DNA from 3 places in the Streptomyces sp. NPDC001920 genome. Region 3 is predicted to be linked to each of the others. Evidence: riboswitches for the same ligand, from Rfam matches in the RefSeq annotation. Region 3 holds a riboswitch; each other region holds the start of a gene.
What was found. A riboswitch is a leader RNA that binds a small molecule or an ion and turns the genes downstream of it on or off. The one in region 3 is predicted to bind cyclic di-AMP.
Positions count from the first base shown of each region.

Region 1 (5,303 bases), on a different contig from region 3:
CCCGACGTCCTCGACCTCGGCCGCCGCGACAACCAGCACCTCGGGTACGGCCATGGCATCCACTACTGCCTCGGCGCACCGCTGGCCCGCCTGGAGGGCCAGACCGCCCTCGCGACCCTGCTGACCCGGCTCCCGGACCTGCAACTCGCGGTGGACCCGGCCGAGTTGCGGTGGCGCGGCGGCCTCATCATGCGGGGGCTGCGAACACTTCCGGTGCGATTCACCCCAGTTGGGTGAGTGTGTCCACCTCCGCAAACGTGACACGCACTCACCTCTGTGATCTTCACGTGATCTGTGCGGCATTAACTTGTGACAAGTGATCGTCTGCCTATACGTTCACGGATCAACGACGGCGCCCACGCTTCACGCGCCGCGGTCACTGCTGCCTCGCGAAAGGTCCCCGCATGCTCTCCGGGAACGGTCGTCACCGTCGCCCCCGTCAGGCGCCGGCACTTCTGGTCGCGGCCGGAGTGACCGGCTCCGCCATCGCCATCCCGCTCCTCGGTGCCACGGGGGCGAGCGCGGCCGACGGTACGGTCTGGGACAAGGTGGCCGACTGCGAGAGCGGTGGGTCCTGGAGCGCGGACACCGGCAACGGGCAGTACGGCGGCCTGCAGTTGACCCAGGACGAGTGGGACGAGTACGGCGGTCTCGACTACGCGGCGAGCCCCGATCTGGCGAGCCGTTCCCAGCAGATCGCCGTGGCGCAGGAGATCCTCGCGGACCGGGGAACCAGCCCCTGGGGCACCTGTGCGGTCCTCAACGGCCTCACCAAGCAGTCGGGGTCGGTCGACCTCGACACCGGTGTGGAGGAGGACTCGCCGTCCGAGGTTTCCGGGTCATCCGGATTGCTCGACTCGCCAGGCCGGTCGGATTCGTCCGGATCGTCCAGTTCGTCCGGTTCATCGAACTCATCCGGTTCTTCCGGTTCTTCGAACTCTTCCGGCGCCTCGACTCCGTCGGGTGACTCGAACTCGCCGAGCGGCTCTTCTGATGAATCGTCCGAATCGCCCGATAGCTCCTCTTCGTCTCCCTCGTCACCCCCAAGGGCCGAGAAGTCCGAGAAGGCGGACACGTCGCCCGACTCCCGGGTCGCGCAGTCGCCGGACAGCTCTCCCGTAGAGGCCCCCAAGGGGGACAATCGGGACGACTTGGGGCAGGCGGCGGGCTCCTGGAGCCTGGTCGACACCGGGTCGATCGAGGACGCGACCACCGGCTCCGGGCGTCATCGCGGAGCCAGTGCCGACGAGAGCGAGGCCGTCGACGGCGCCGCCAAGCCCTCCGGCCGCCACGCCTCGTACAGCGTCCGCCCGGGGGACACCCTGGCCTCCATCGCCGACTCCCTTGAGCTCGACGGCGGGTGGCGTGCGCTGTACGACGCGAACAAGGACGCCATCGGCGCCGACGCCAACGACATCTTCCCCGGTCAGACCCTGGACGTCCCGACCGAATAGGTGCCGAACAGGGCGAAAAACTGCGGGAGTTCGCGTCACGTTTCGCTCCTGAATGTCCGTTTTAAATGTAGTGAGAGATAGATCTCAGAAGCCCTGATCGTCTTTGAAATTCCGCGAATCGCGTGTCTACGGTCGTGACCGCTCGCCACCAGTGCGGGCCCCGATGGCCGTCACGCCGAATCCTGCCGGCGGCCGTACGGGAACAGTCGTCGCGTCAAGCGCCGTAGGCAGGAGCGGGGGACCCAAGGTTTGCGCCGGGTCCGGCAGTTGAGGCCCTTCGGGGCCGCACGGCCGGAGCCGGCTCGGGGTGAAGCCGCGCAACAGCAGCCGAGAGGCGAGCGTGCGCGGCCGGGCAACTCAACCGGCCCGAACCCGACAGCTCACCTCGTAGGCGTCGGTGAGGGGATCTCTCCATGCTGTTTTCCAGCAAGGGCAAGCACCGTCGTCCGTCCAAGGCCGCCCGTGCCATCGCCGTCGTCGGCGTCACCGGCGCCGCCGCCGTCGCCGCCCCGCTGATGGCCGCGGGCAGCGCCTCGGCCGCCACCGCCTCCGAGTGGGACGCCGTCGCCCAGTGCGAGTCCGGCGGCAACTGGTCGATCAACACCGGCAACGGCTACTACGGCGGTCTGCAGTTCTCCGCCTCGACCTGGGCCGCGTACGGCGGCACCCAGTACGCCTCCACCGCCGACCAGGCCACCAAGGCCCAGCAGATCGAGATAGCCGAGAAGGTCCTCGCCGGCCAGGGCAAGGGCGCCTGGCCGCACTGCGGCACCGGCCTGTCGAACGCCGCCTACTCCGGCGCCTCGTCGAGCGACTCCTCGCAGAGCTCCGAGACCACCACCCGCTCCACCGAGCAGCAGTCGGCCTCCCGCTCCGCCGAGCGCCCGGCCGCCGAGAAGGACAAGACCGTCACCACCCCGACCGGCAAGAAGGTCAAGAAGGGCGACGGCGAGTACAAGGTCGCCAAGGGTGACAGCCTCAGCTCGATCGCCCAGGAGCGCGACGTCAAGGGCGGCTGGGAGAAGCTCTTCCAGCTGAACAAGGACATCGTCCAGGACGCCAACCTGATCTACCCGGGTCAGCAGCTGCACCTGAAGTAATTCGGGCCGACAGCTGAACCCCGGCGCCCTCACATCCGTGGACCTCGAAGCCAGGACCCCGTGAGGGCCACCCCCCCCGTCCTCACGGACTCCCCGCTCCGGTGCGTGTTCCCCCGTACGCGCCGGGGCGGGGCTTTTCTCTGTCCGCGCCCGGTCACCCGACGGCGCGGGCGGATCCTTCCATCGGTCTTCGCTCCGGATTCGTTTCCCGTCCGTCATCCGGAAGCCTCTTTGTTCCGCCTGGGAACAATGTGTACCGTCAGTCTGTCCACGGGACGGTCGCTCGCCGACCGATGTCCCGGGGGCGGTTAGGCTCTAGGCGCGAGGCCACGTGCCCGCACCACCAGCGACACATCGCGTCACATCCCAAGAAGGAGATGCTCGTGCCGTCCATCGACGTCGTCGTAGCCCGGGAAATCCTGGACTCCCGAGGCAATCCCACGGTCGAGGTCGAGGTCGGCCTCGACGACGGCAGCACGGGTCGTGCCGCCGTCCCGTCCGGCGCCTCCACCGGCGCCTTCGAGGCCATCGAGCTCCGCGACGGTGACCCCAACCGCTACCTCGGCAAGGGCGTCGAGAAGGCCGTCCTCGCCGTCATCGAGCAGATCGGCCCGGAGCTGGTCGGCTACGACGCCACCGAGCAGCGCCTGATCGACCAGGCCATGTTCGACCTGGACGCCACCGACAACAAGGGCTCCCTCGGCGCCAACGCCATCCTCGGCGTCTCGCTCGCCGTCGCCCACGCCGCCTCCGAGGCCAGCGACCTCCCGCTCTTCCGCTACCTGGGCGGCCCCAACGCGCACCTGCTGCCGGTGCCGATGATGAACATCCTGAACGGCGGCTCGCACGCCGACACCAACGTGGACATCCAGGAGTTCATGATCGCCCCGATCGGCGCGGAGACCTTCTCCGAGGCGCTGCGCTGGGGCGCCGAGGTCTACCACACCCTCAAGAAGGTGCTGAAGCGCAAGGGCCTGAACACCGGCCTCGGCGACGAGGGCGGCTTCGCCCCGAACCTGGACTCCAACCGCGCCGCCCTCGACCTCATCCTGGAGGCCGTCAAGGAGGCCGGCTACACCCCCGGCGAGCAGATCGCCCTGGCGCTCGACGTCGCCGCCTCCGAGTTCTACAAGGACGGCGTCTACGTCTTCGAGGGCAAGGAGCGCTCCGCCGCCGAGATGACGGACTACTACGCGGAGCTCGTCGACGCGTACCCGCTCGTCTCCATCGAGGACCCGCTGTTCGAGGACGACTGGGACGGCTGGAAGACCATCACCGAGCGCCTCGGCGACAAGGTCCAGCTCGTCGGCGACGACCTGTTCGTCACCAACCCCGAGCGCCTGGCCCGCGGCATCGAGGAGGGCGCCGCCAACGCCCTGCTGGTCAAGGTCAACCAGATCGGTTCGCTCACCGAGACCCTGGACGCCGTCGAGCTGGCCCAGCGCAACGGCTTCAAGTGCATGATGTCCCACCGCTCCGGCGAGACCGAGGACGTCACCATCGCCGACCTCGCCGTCGCCGTGAACTGCGGCCAGATCAAGACCGGCGCCCCCGCCCGCTCGGACCGCGTCGCCAAGTACAACCAGCTGCTGCGCATCGAGGAGATCCTCGACGACGCCGCGGTGTACGCCGGCCGCAGCGCCTTCCCGCGCTTCAAGGGCTGAGCCGTAAAGGGTCAATCCTTAGCCAGTCGTACGTACGTCCCCGTACCGGTCCCGTACCGTGTGCGGGGACGTACGCGTGTGAAACGGGAGGCGGGACATGGCCGTCAAGGACCGGGACCGGTTCTCCACCGCGACCAGGATCCGGTTGCTCGGCGAGCAGACGGCTGCCCGTGTCTACCGCTCCCAGACCAAGCGGCAGGCCCGGCGCTCCAGGCTCACCGGACGCGCCGCCCTGCTCGCGCTGGTCGTCTGCTCCATGGTGGTGGCGCTGGCCTACCCCATAAGGCAGTACGTCTCCCAGCGAGCCGAGATCGCCGACCTGAAGCGCCAGAAGCAGGAGGCCGCCGAGCGGGTCGAGCAACTGCGCGACACCAAGGCACGCTGGCAGGACGACGCCTATGCCGAGCAGCGGATCCGGGAGCGGTTGCACTATGTGATGCCCGGCGAGACCGGGTTCGTCGTGATCGACCCGGACGCCGCCAGGCAGTCGCGGACCGACCAGGGCGCGGCCGACCGCCCCTGGTACACCAACATCTGGGACGGGGTCGACAAGGCCGACGCCGCCGACCACTGAGACCAGCGAGACCGAGAAACCGGCGAGAGCAGCGAGGCCGGCCGGTCCGGGTGAACCGATCGCCCGGAGCGGCCGACCCGTCGCCGGCGAGAAACCGATAGAAAGACAGGCATGGAAACGCCCCCGCCGCCCACCCCGCGCACCGAGCCCACCGACACGGACGTCGAGGCATTCAAGCAGCAGCTCGGGCGTCCGCCGCGCGGGCTGCGCGCGATCGCGCACCGGTGCCCGTGCGGACAGCCGGACGTCGTCGAGACGGCCCCGCGCCTGCCCGACGGCACGCCCTTCCCGACGCTGTACTACCTGACGTGCCCCAAGGCGTCGTCGGCGATCGGCACGCTGGAGGCGAACGGCGTGATGAAGGAGATGACGGCGCGGCTGGAGACCGACCCGGAGCTGGCCGCCGCGTACCGTGCCGCGCACGAGGACTACATCCGGCGCCGGGACGAGATCGAGGAGCTGAAGGGCTTCCCCAGCGCCGGTGGCATGCCGGACCGGGTGAAGTGCCTGC
Region 1 is NZ_JBSFEP010000016.1:91,140-96,442, forward strand. Features, by position in the region: gene ACWCPI_RS26770 (cytochrome P450 family protein) at 1-237, shown strand, start outside; gene ACWCPI_RS26775 (transglycosylase family protein) at 405-1,454, shown strand; cyclic di-AMP (ydaO/yuaA leader) riboswitch at 1,664-1,863, shown strand; gene ACWCPI_RS26780 (transglycosylase family protein) at 1,868-2,554, shown strand; gene eno (phosphopyruvate hydratase) at 2,938-4,218, shown strand; gene ACWCPI_RS26790 (FtsB family cell division protein) at 4,316-4,792, shown strand; gene ACWCPI_RS26795 (DUF501 domain-containing protein) at 4,904-5,303, shown strand, end outside.
Region 1: it holds a riboswitch for cyclic di-AMP, as region 3 does, so the genes downstream of both, ACWCPI_RS26780 (transglycosylase family protein) here and ACWCPI_RS05955 (transglycosylase SLT domain-containing protein) in region 3, are expected to answer to the same signal.

Region 2 (5,303 bases), on a different contig from region 3:
CCGGTGCGCCGCGCACACCATCGCGGCGGACCGGCTGGCGGTGATCTCCGACAGGTTCGGTTGGCACGGCTGAGCGCGGACGGCGTGTCCTCACCGGGACACGGCCCGAGGCCGGCGGGTGCCGAGGCTTTAGGGTGACGGCGTGGCAAGAGTGCGGTTGAGCGTGGCGGAGCGGCGCGAGGAGTTGCTGCGGGCCGCCGTCGAGCAGATAGAGGCGCGGGGCGTGACGGCGGTCAGGATCGCCGACGTGGCCTCGGCGCTCGGGGTGAGCAACGCCCTGGTGCTCTACCACTTCGACACCAAGGAGAAGCTGGTCGCCGCCGCGTTCTCGTACGCCGCCGAGGGTGATCTGACCCGTCTGCGGAAGATCCTCGGCCGTCGTACGACGGCGTTGCGACGGTTGCGGGCCGCCGTGCGCTGGTACGCGCCGACCGGCCAGGCCAAGGGCTGGCGGCTGTGGATCGAGGGCTGGGCGGCGGCGTTGCGCGAGCCCGCGCTGCAGGAGGTCACACGGGACCTCGACCGGCAGTGGAAGGCCGCCCTCACCGAGGTGCTCGCGCAGGGCGTGGCCGCGGGTGAGTTCGACTGCCCGGACCCCACCGGCACGGCCCTGCGCCTCACGGCGCTTCTCGACGGGCTCGCCGTGCAGTTGACGTCGTACTCCGGCGCGGTGTCACGCGCGCGTGCCCGGGAGTGGGTGGACGAGGCGCTGGCCCGGGAACTGGGGCTGGAGCGGGAGGCGTTGGCGGCGGCGACGCGGTGAGGCCGCCGACCTCCCGCCGACCGGTCGGCGCCGGCACCCGGCGGCCGTGCGGGCCGCGCCCCCTGGAACCGGGCACGGCCCACGTCGCCGGAGCGCCGGCTCAAGCCACCGCGTCGATCCGCATCTTGATGTCGTCCGGCGACAGTGCGCCCTTGGCCGTCACATGGTCGCCCGAGGACTCTCCGCGCAGCCGACGCCCGATCCAGGGCACCAGGTACTCGCGCGCCCACTGGACGTCGTCCCGCCGGATCTCCAGAGTGCCGCGCGGCGGGAGCGGCGGCCAGGGCTGGTCGGGGTCGGCCGGCACATCGAGGCCGAGGACCTGGCCCGCGCGCAAGGCCACGCGCGTGTGCCCTTCCGGAGACAGGTGGAGCCGGTCGTGGTCCCAGGCGCGCCGGTCCTGAACGGTCTTCAGGGACCACAGGTCGAGCACCGGACAGCCGTACCGGTCGGCGATGGCCCGCACATGGCCGTTGTACGTGGCGATCTTGCCGCGCAGATGCTTCAGCACGGGCACGCCACGGGTGTCGAATCCGGTCGTCACCATGACGGTGCCGACCGCGGAGGTCAACCGGGCGACGGCCCGCTCGAACCGCTCGGCGACCTCGTCGGGGTCGGTGCCGGGCCGGATGATGTCGTTGCCGCCCGCGCAGAAGGAGACCAGGTCCGGGGCCATTTCGATGGCCTGCGGGAGCTGGTCCGCCACGATCTGGTCGAGCAGTTTGCCGCGCACGGCGAGGTTGGTGTAGTCGAAGTCGCCCTCGGGCCGCCGGTCCGCGAGGAGGACCGCGAACCGGTCGGCCCAGCCGACGAACGCCCCGTCGGGGCCGGGGTCGCCGACGCCCTCGGTGAAGCTGTCCCCCACCGCGACGTACGACCCGATCACTGATCTGCTGTCACTCTTCGAATCGTCTGCCACATCGGCACATGATTCACCTTCGAATGTGACCTACGCGACCGTAGGGCAGGGTTGACGAGCGGTGAGATAAGCCACTTCCCAAGTGTTCGCCAAACCCGGAATAACCCTTTGGTCAGGTGCGTTGCGGACGCAGCCACCGGACCCGGAAGTCGCCGACCCGGAAGTGGCTCCACACGGTCCGGACGGCGAGCCGACCTCCCCTCGGACACGCCGAAGGCCGGACCCCGGGATCGGGGTCCGGCCTTCGGCTGCGTGTCAGGCAGACGGCGTCGGCAAGACGACCGTCAGCCGATGGCGACGCCCTTCGAACGGAGGTAGGCGACCGGGTCGAGGTCCGAGCCGTAGTCCGGGGTGGTGCGGATCTCGAAGTGCAGGTGCGGGCCGGTCGAGTTGCCGGTCGAGCCGGAGAGGCCGACCTGCTGGCCCGCGGTGACGGACTGGCCGCTCGACACCGAGAGGGACGACAGGTGGGCGTACTGGGCGTAGCGGCCGTCGGCGAGCTGGATGACGACCTGGTTGCCGTACGCGCCGGCCCAGCCGGCGGAGACGACCGTGCCGGCGCCCACGGCCTTCAGCGACGTGCCGGTCGGGACGACGAAGTCGACGCCGGTGTGGTAGCCGCTGGACCACATGCTGCCCGCGACCTTGTAGGCGGTGCCGACGGCGGCACCGGCCACGGGTGCCGTGAAGCCATTGGCGGTGCCGGTGGTGTCGGCGCTCTGCGCTGCCGTGGTCGCCTTCGACGCGGTGGACTTGGAGGACTTGGAGGACTGGGACGACTTGGACGGCTTGGACGGCTTGGAAGCGGTCGAGCCGGAGGACGGCGCCGGCGACTTGGGGGCGCTCGGCGCGGCCTTGCCACCGAGGGTGAGCTTCAGACCGGGGTGGATCAGCGCCGGGTCGTCACCGACGGCCTCACGGTTGTCGGCGTAGAGCTTCTTCCAGCCGCCCTCGACGTTCTGCTCGTCGGCGATCTTCGAAAGGTAGTCGCCGACCTTCACGGAATAGGTCCGCGCATCCGCCTTCTTCGCCGTTTCCTTCTTCTCGGCGGCTTTCTGTCCGGCGACCGGAAGGGCCTGAACGGCCTTTTCCGAAACGGTCTGCGAAGGAGCGGCGTGGGCGCCGGTGGCACCGATGAGCGGGAGGGCGAGAGCGGCGCCACCGGTTCCGGCGACGGCGATGGAGCGGGTGAAGCGCGGGGACTTCGGACGGCGGTGCTTACCCTTCGCGGGCATGGCGAATTCCTCTCCGGCGCCTGCGAGGTGAGCTGTCGGGTGCGGGCTGGAGATGCCCGGCCGCGTCGGGACGCGACTTGACCCCAAGCCGTTCCGGAGACCGGAACAGGCGGTTGTACCTGTGGGTCCCCCGCTCCTGCCGTACACGGGTGAGTTAGCGCGGAATCCGGTCGGCGGCAGGATTCGGCGTCCGTCCGGATGGGTGGCGAACGTAAGCGAGGAAGACGCGCGGGAACAAGTGAGGGGTTCCGTCCGAATGCGTTCCTGTTGATCCCTTGTGGGAATTATCGGTCACCCTCCGTTGATTAGCGGGGCACCTCCCGACACAAAGCTCCTTGAAACACATATGGATTACGTGAACATGACCAGCAACGCACCGTCACGATTATGACGCTGCTCACGTGACACTGCTCCAGCTTCCTTCACTCCGGAGCGAGTTGGAATGAAGGAGCTGAATTCGGACAGAACCCCTAGATGCGACGCAGTCGGATAACCGTCGCATCAAGGTCGCCACGCAATCCGACCTTCAGTCCGTGATGCAGCAGTACGGCACCTCTGTGCGTTTCGCCCGTTTCAAGGCATTCATACGATGCTGTCGGGTCGAGCGCACGCAGCCGCAGCGCCGGGACGGGCTCGCCGAACCGCTGGGCCTGGAGCCAGGCGAGGACGACCGCGTCGCCTCCGCGCACGTACTGCACCGCGCTCAGCCCACCCTTCGGAGGCCGCAGCCGGTAGAGGTCGCCGTGCTGCACCACGGGCCTGATCTCCTTGTAGAGCGCCACCCACTCCCGCGCTTCGGCGAGTTCCTCCTCGCTCCAGCGGGCGAGGTCGCCGCCGACCCCGAGCACCCCGGCCATGGCGCTCACGAAACGGAAGCGCAGGGAGCTCGCACGGTGATTGAGCATGGCGTTGGGGCTGTCGGTGACCCAGGCGGCCATGGCGCGGGCGGGGTGGACCTGGCTGAAGCCGTGCTGGACGGCCAGCCGGTCGAGCGGGTCGGTGTTGTCCGAGGTCCACACCTGGTCCGTACGGCCCAGCACCCCCAGGTCGATCCGCCCGCCCCCACCCGAGCAGGACTCGAAGGCGACGCCCGGGTGGGCGGCCCGCAGCCGGTCCAGCAGCCCGTACAGAGCCCGCACGTGGTCGACCCACAGCCGTTGCGGGTACGACTCCCCGGGCCAGCCGGCGTCGGTGAAGCAGCGGTTGAAGTCCCACTTCACATAGTCGATCGGGGCGCTGGACAGGAGCCCGTCGAGCCGCTCCCACAGGTATTCCTGCACGTCCTCGCGGGCGAGGTTCAGTACGAGCTGATTGCGGAATTCCGTCCGCTTTCGCCCCGTTTCATATTGAATCCATGATGGATGGGCGCGATACAACTCACTGTCCGGATTGACCATTTCCGGCTCCACCCAGATGCCGAACTGCATGCCGAGCTCGTGCACGTACTCCGCGAGCGGCTTGAGCCCGGACGGGAAGCGGTCGGGGTTCGGCACCCAGTCGCCGAGTCCGGCGCGGTCGCTGGTGCGTGCCCCGAACCAGCCGTCGTCGACCACGAACAGTTCGACGCCGATGGCCGCGGCCCGCCGCGCGAGCACGCTCTGCTGCTCCTCGGAGATGTCGAACTCCGTCGCCTCCCAGGAGTTGAACAGCACCGGCCGGTCCTGGTCGGCGTCCGGGATGACGTACGAGCGCTGGTACGCGTGCCAGGCCCGGCTCGCTCCGCCGAAGCCGCTCCCGCTCCACAGTCCGGCGAAGACGGGTGTCGTGAAGGACTCCCCCGGTCCCAGCCGCAGCAGCCCGGAGTCGTCGTGTCCGGCGCCGCCGGTGATCTGCACGCGCGCGTCCGGGAGTTGGGCGACGGCGATGCGCCAGGACCCGGACCAGCCGAGGGCGCAGCCATAGACCTCGCCGCTCTCCTCGGTGGCGTCCGTGTCGAGGGCGACCCATGGCAGATGCTGGTGTCCGGTGTGCCCTCGGCGGCTGCCGAGGACCTTCTCGCCGTAGGTGAGGGGCGATCGCACGAGCCTGGACTCGGCGCCCCAGCGGCCGTGCAGCTGGGACAGCCGCCACACGTCCCGGTCCGGCAGCGTCCAGGTGGCCGAGTCGGCGCGCAGCAGTTCCAGGGCCGGTCCCCCGTTGTCCAGGGTCACCCAGCGTTCCACGACGTCGTCGCGCATCCGGTAGTGCAGGGTGATGCGCAGACCCCCGTCACGGAAGCGCAACCGCAGCTCGTCCCCGTCGGTGTCGTACCGCTCGAAACCCCACTCGGTGCCGCGCCGCTCGTCGGTGCGCACGGACAGGGCCGGACGCACGAAGCGGGGGCCGCCCTCGACCGGATACTCCTCGCGCCCGTCGAGCGGGGACTCGAAGGGCCGGTATTCGGGCA
Region 2 is NZ_JBSFEP010000029.1:5,563-10,865, reverse strand. Features, by position in the region: gene ACWCPI_RS35305 (Glu/Leu/Phe/Val dehydrogenase dimerization domain-containing protein) at 1-73, shown strand, start outside; gene ACWCPI_RS35300 (TetR/AcrR family transcriptional regulator) at 143-763, shown strand; gene ACWCPI_RS35295 (SGNH/GDSL hydrolase family protein) at 864-1,649, opposite strand; gene ACWCPI_RS35290 (M23 family metallopeptidase) at 1,967-2,917, opposite strand; cyclic di-AMP (ydaO/yuaA leader) riboswitch at 2,922-3,087, opposite strand; gene ACWCPI_RS35285 (alpha-galactosidase) at 3,388-5,303, opposite strand, start outside.
Region 2: it holds a riboswitch for cyclic di-AMP, as region 3 does, so the genes downstream of both, ACWCPI_RS35290 (M23 family metallopeptidase) here and ACWCPI_RS05955 (transglycosylase SLT domain-containing protein) in region 3, are expected to answer to the same signal.

Region 3 (5,303 bases):
GGCCGGCGTAGGGGAAGTCGGGTCGGCCCACGGGGTCTTGAGGGGAGCGGGAGCGTTCACCGTGGGCGGCGTCGGCGCCCTGGTGGACGCGTGACGATGCGCACGGGGGCGGTCGGCGGCGAGGGCGGCCACCACCGCGACGGCGGGACCACCGGTTTCTCGGGATGGTCTCCTGGATACGCACACCGGCGCGTGAGGCGAGTCACATACGGCGAGGGCTGCCGCGACCGGGGTCCGCGACCGTTGCCCGCGTCCGAGGTCCGCGACCGTTGCCCGCGTCCGAGGTCCGCGACCCGTGCGCGAGGGGTCGCGGCGAGGTCCGGCGGTCGGCTATCCGGCCCGATGCACCACGGCGTCGCACAACTCCGTCAGCGCGGCCTTGGCGTCCAGGTCGGGCAACGGAGCCAGCGCGGCCCTGGCCTCCTCCGCGTACCGCACCGTGTCCCGGCGCGCCTGCTCAAGCGCCGGATGCACCCGCAACGCGGACAGCGCTTCGGCATGCCGCACGTCGTCACTCAGGTCGGAGGCCAGCAGCTCGCACAGGGCGACGTCCTCGGCGAGCCCGAGGCGCTCGGCCCGCTCCCGCAGCCGCAGCACCGGCATGGTCGGGATCCCCTCCCGGAGATCCGTCCCTGGCGTCTTGCCCGACTCGTGGGAGTCGCTCGCGATGTCCAGCACGTCGTCCGCCAGCTGGAAGGCGACCCCGAGCCGCTCCCCGTACTGGGTGAGCACATCGACGACCGTATCGTCGGCGCCTGACATCATCGCCCCGAACCGGCACGACACCGCCACCAGCGAGCCGGTCTTGCCGCTCAGCACATCCAGGTAGTGCTCGACCGGATCCCGCCCGTCCTGCGGCCCCGCCGTCTCCAGGATCTGCCCGGTGACCAGCCGCTCGAACGCCTCGGCCTGCACCCGCACCGCCTCGGGCCCGAGGTCGGCCAGGATGTGCGAGGCCCGCGCGAACAGGAAGTCCCCGGTCAGGACGGCGACGGAGTTGCCCCAGCGCGTGTTCGCGCTGTCCACGCCGCGCCGCACAGCGGCCTCGTCCATGACGTCGTCGTGGTACAGCGTCGCCAGGTGCGTCAGCTCCACGACCACGGCCGACGGCACGATCCCCGGCGCATCGGGGTCCCCGAACTGGGCGGCGAGCATCACGAGCAGCGGCCGGAACCGCTTTCCGCCCGCCCGTACCAGGTGCTGGGCGGCCTCGGTGATGAAGGGGACCTCACTCTTGGTGGCTTCGAGCAATCCCTCCTCGACAGCCGCCAATCCGGCCTGGACATCGGCTTCCAGAGCCTGGTCCCGCACGCTCAGCCCGAACGGCCCGACGACGGTCACGAGGGGTCTCCTGTCTGCTGGTGTCTGCTGGCGGTTACACGGTTTGTCGATAGGTCGCTGCCATCACTCAAGTCAGCGTATCCGGTCACGTTTCGATCACCGATGCCGCCCACCCGTCCACCATGGGCGGTATCGGATCACGACCGGTATGTTTTTGATCACCCGATAAGGCCGGATACCTATCCCCTTATAGGTAAATAGCATCCACAATCCTGACGCGGCCGCGACACGGGAACCCCTCGACCGGCGCGAGCGCCACGCACGCGAAGCCTTCCATGCCGTCATGGACATGCCGAATCGAAGCGCCGTCCGTCACCCCGGCGAGATTCACCCTCGCGCACATCCGCACATCCCTCCCCCTTCGAGACGCCCCTCCGGGCGGGCCCGCGCCGACACCCGTCGAGTACCCACAGCAGGACAGGAACCACGGACGATCACCATGACAACGACACGCACCGCGTCCGAGGTTCCGTCCCACACCCGACACGGCCGCGAGTTCGATGCGAGCCAGCCCTTGCGCGTGAAGTGAGCCGGACCTTCCACGTGTTGACACGGGGTCGGCCCATCCGGGTGCGTAACACAAGACGGCACGAAGGCTCCCTTTTCCGCCGCACACGGGAAAAACGGACTCCAGATACGGTCATTTGAGGGCGAGTTGGATCCATTGCCCGATTTGCCGCTCTTGTGGAGACCAGTGAGTTGAGTCACGCGCCACCCTCATCCCGGTCGATCACCCCCACCCCGCGTCCCCTTGCAACACACGCAAGTTGAGGCTTGGCAACCGCAAAGGATCAAGCGCCCCATAGGTGTCCGATCATGGTCAACCCGCCCAACAAGTGACCACGGCACTTGTTCCCGACATGTGCTCTCGCATACGTTCCCGCTCAGTCGGGCGGACGCCGAATCCTGCCGCCGCCCGAGTCAGCCACCTACGCACTCATTCACGCACGGCAGGAGCGGGGGACCCAGGTAAGTCGCCGGACCCGACGCCTCGATGGCACGGGCCCGGCTGGGGTGAAGTCGTGCCGTCCCAGGGCGGCACGCCGGGCATCTCCCGCCCGAACCCGACAGCTCACCTCGCAGGCACCGGAGAGGAACAGCGCCATGCCCCGAGGCAAGCACCGCCGCCCCCGTACCAACCCGCTCACCCGACGCGTCGTCGCCGCCGGAACCGGAACCGCCGCCCTCGCCCTCCCGCTGCTGAGCGCGACCAACGCCACCGCCGCCGAGCCGGCCAAGGTCCCCAGCACCCTGCAGACGGCACCTCAGTCCGCGCCGTCCGCCGTGAAGGCCAAGACCCTCACGTACACCACGAAGAAGGGCGACTCGCTCTACGGCATCGCGGAGCGGTACGACGCGCAGGGCGGCTGGCGCCAGCTCTACAAGGACAACCGCGAGGCCATCGGCGACAACCCCCGGCTGATCCACCCGGGCCTCGACCTGAAGGTCCGGGCCACCAAGGTGCCGGGCAAGACGGCGGACAAGGCGTCCGCGCCGGCCAAGAAGTCCAGCGTGGCCCGCGCCACCCAGGCCGCCGCCAAGACGTACCCCGACAACCTGGACGGCTGGATCCGCGAAGCGCTGGACATCATGGCGCAAAAGGGAATTCCGGGTTCCTACGAGGGCATTCACCGCAACATCCTGCGTGAGTCGTCCGGCAACCCGGCCGCCATCAACAACTGGGACTCCAACGCCGTGGCGGGCACCCCGTCCAAGGGCCTCCTGCAGGTCATCGACCCGACCTTCGCGGCGTACCACGTGCCGGGCACGGCGTACGACCCCTTCGACCCGGTCGCGAACATCACCGCCGCGTGCAACTACGCGGCCGCGCGGTACGGCTCGATCGACAACGTGAACGGGCCCTACTAGACCGCGGACGGCCCGGCCCCCGCCCGGGGCCGGGCCTACTGCCTACTGCCTACTGGGCGAAGTCGGCCAGGCTCCCCACGAACAGCCGCTCAAGGACGACGGCGATGCCGTCGTCCTCGTTCGAGAGGGTGATCTCGTCGGCCACCGCCTTGAGTTCGGGGTGGGCGTTGGCCATCGCGACACCGTGGGCGGCCCAGTCGAACATGGGGATGTCATTGGGCATGTCACCGAAGGCGATGGTCTCGTGCGCGCCCAGGCCGAGATGGTCGGCGGCGAGCGCGAGACCGGTCGCCTTGGTGACGCCGCATGGCTGGAGTTCGACGGTCCCCGGCCCCGACATGGTGACGGTGGCGAGAGAACCGACCACCGCCCGCGCCGTGGCCGCCAACTCGTCGTCCGACAAGGTCGGATGACGCAGCAGCACCTTGCTGATCGGCTCGCACCACAGGTCCTCGCGACGCCCGACCCGCACCGCGGGCAAAGTCGGGTGGGGCATCAGATAGCCGGGCTCGATGAGCGTGAGCCCGTCTACCCCGTCCTGGTCGACGGCCGCGTACACCTGCCCCACCTCCGCCTCGATCTTGCCGAGCGCGGTCTCCGCCAACTCCCGGTCCAGGGTGATGGACCACAGCAGCCGGTCCGATCCGGCGTCGTACAACTGCGCACCCTGCCCGCACACCGCGAGCCCCGTACTGCCCAGGGCGTCGAGGAGCGGCCGCACCCTTGGCGCCGGCCGCCCGGTCACGACGAGGTGCTGGGCACCGGCCGCCGCCGCCAGCGCAAGCGCGTCGACGGACCGGTCCGAGTGCGTGTCGTCGCCTCGGAGCAGGGTCCCGTCGAGGTCAGTGGCGATGAGTGAATATGCGATAGGTGCGGCCATGATCAGAGAATACGGACAGGACGCCCCGTCGACTCGACGTGAACCGGACGGCTGCTGTGTTCACATGTGTTGACACCTGTTCCGGTTTCCCAGCCACTCCCCCTTCTTTTTCCGTTTCTGTTCCCGTGCGACAACTTCCTTCCCCTTGCTGCGATTTCACCCCCACGTGGTGCCCGCCGGCTCGTTGATCGTGGTGTTGATGCGGTTGAACATGTTGGAGACGGAGATGGTGAGGATCAGCGCTGACAACTCCTTCTCTTCGAAGTGGTCGGCTCCTTCTCGTCGCAGTGGTAGGCCACTTCGATCCACAGCTCCTGCGGAAGCGACTCGTGCGAACGGTCCGCGAGCCTCGTCATCGCCTCGGTCAGCCGCAGTGCGGCCCGCTCGGCGTCGGTGAACCCGGGCGCCTCCCGCCACGCCGAGACGGCATCGGTCCGCTCGTCGCTCGTCCCCGCCTTGCGCAGGTCGGCCGTGTGGCCGTGCGCGCACAGGCGCCGCACCCGTCGATCTGGCCGGCATTCAGCCCTGCGGCAGACCGGACCGCTCTCGCCGGTCATGACGAACCGGCGGCACATCGGCCGCCGCGGATCCCCCGAAGCCCGGCGCCGTGTGCGGCGACCTGGTGATTCACGACCGGCGACGCGAAAATCGGCACTGCCCAAGAGGGGTGCCTCACACGTAACGTGTGGCCCGACCACATGGCACACGGAGCGGATGAGAGTGAGGCACGACCCCATGCCCCCCTTCGATCTCCCCGAGGGCGACCCCTTCGGTACGCACAACCTTCCGTACGGCGTCTTCTCCCTCCCCGGCTCGGACGCCGCACGCCGGGTCGGCGTCCGGCTCGGCGACCACGTCCTCGACGCGGGCGGGGCGGCCCACGCACTCGGCTCGCCGTACGCCCCACTGCTGGCACAGGACTCGCTGAACCCTCTGCTCGCCGCGGGCCCCACCACCTGGTCGGACGTCCGGCGCGCGCTGACAGCCTGGGTGACGGTGCCGGCGCACCAGGAGGCCATCACGGAGTTCTTCCATCCGCTGTCGTCGGTCTCGTTGCACCTCCCCTTCGAGGTCGCGGACTACGTCGACTTCTACGCCTCCGAGAACCACGCCCGGAACGTCGGCCAGATCTTCCGCCCCGACGCGGCGGACTCCCTGACCCCCAACTGGAAGCACCTGCCGATCGGTTATCACGGCCGTGCGGGCACGGTCG
Region 3 is NZ_JBSFEP010000003.1:148,923-154,225, reverse strand. Features, by position in the region: gene ACWCPI_RS05960 (polyprenyl synthetase family protein) at 331-1,341, opposite strand; cyclic di-AMP (ydaO/yuaA leader) riboswitch at 2,266-2,440, shown strand; gene ACWCPI_RS05955 (transglycosylase SLT domain-containing protein) at 2,446-3,210, shown strand; gene ACWCPI_RS05950 (HAD family hydrolase) at 3,260-4,090, opposite strand; gene ACWCPI_RS05945 (carboxymuconolactone decarboxylase family protein) at 4,327-4,590, opposite strand; gene fahA (fumarylacetoacetase) at 4,826-5,303, shown strand, end outside.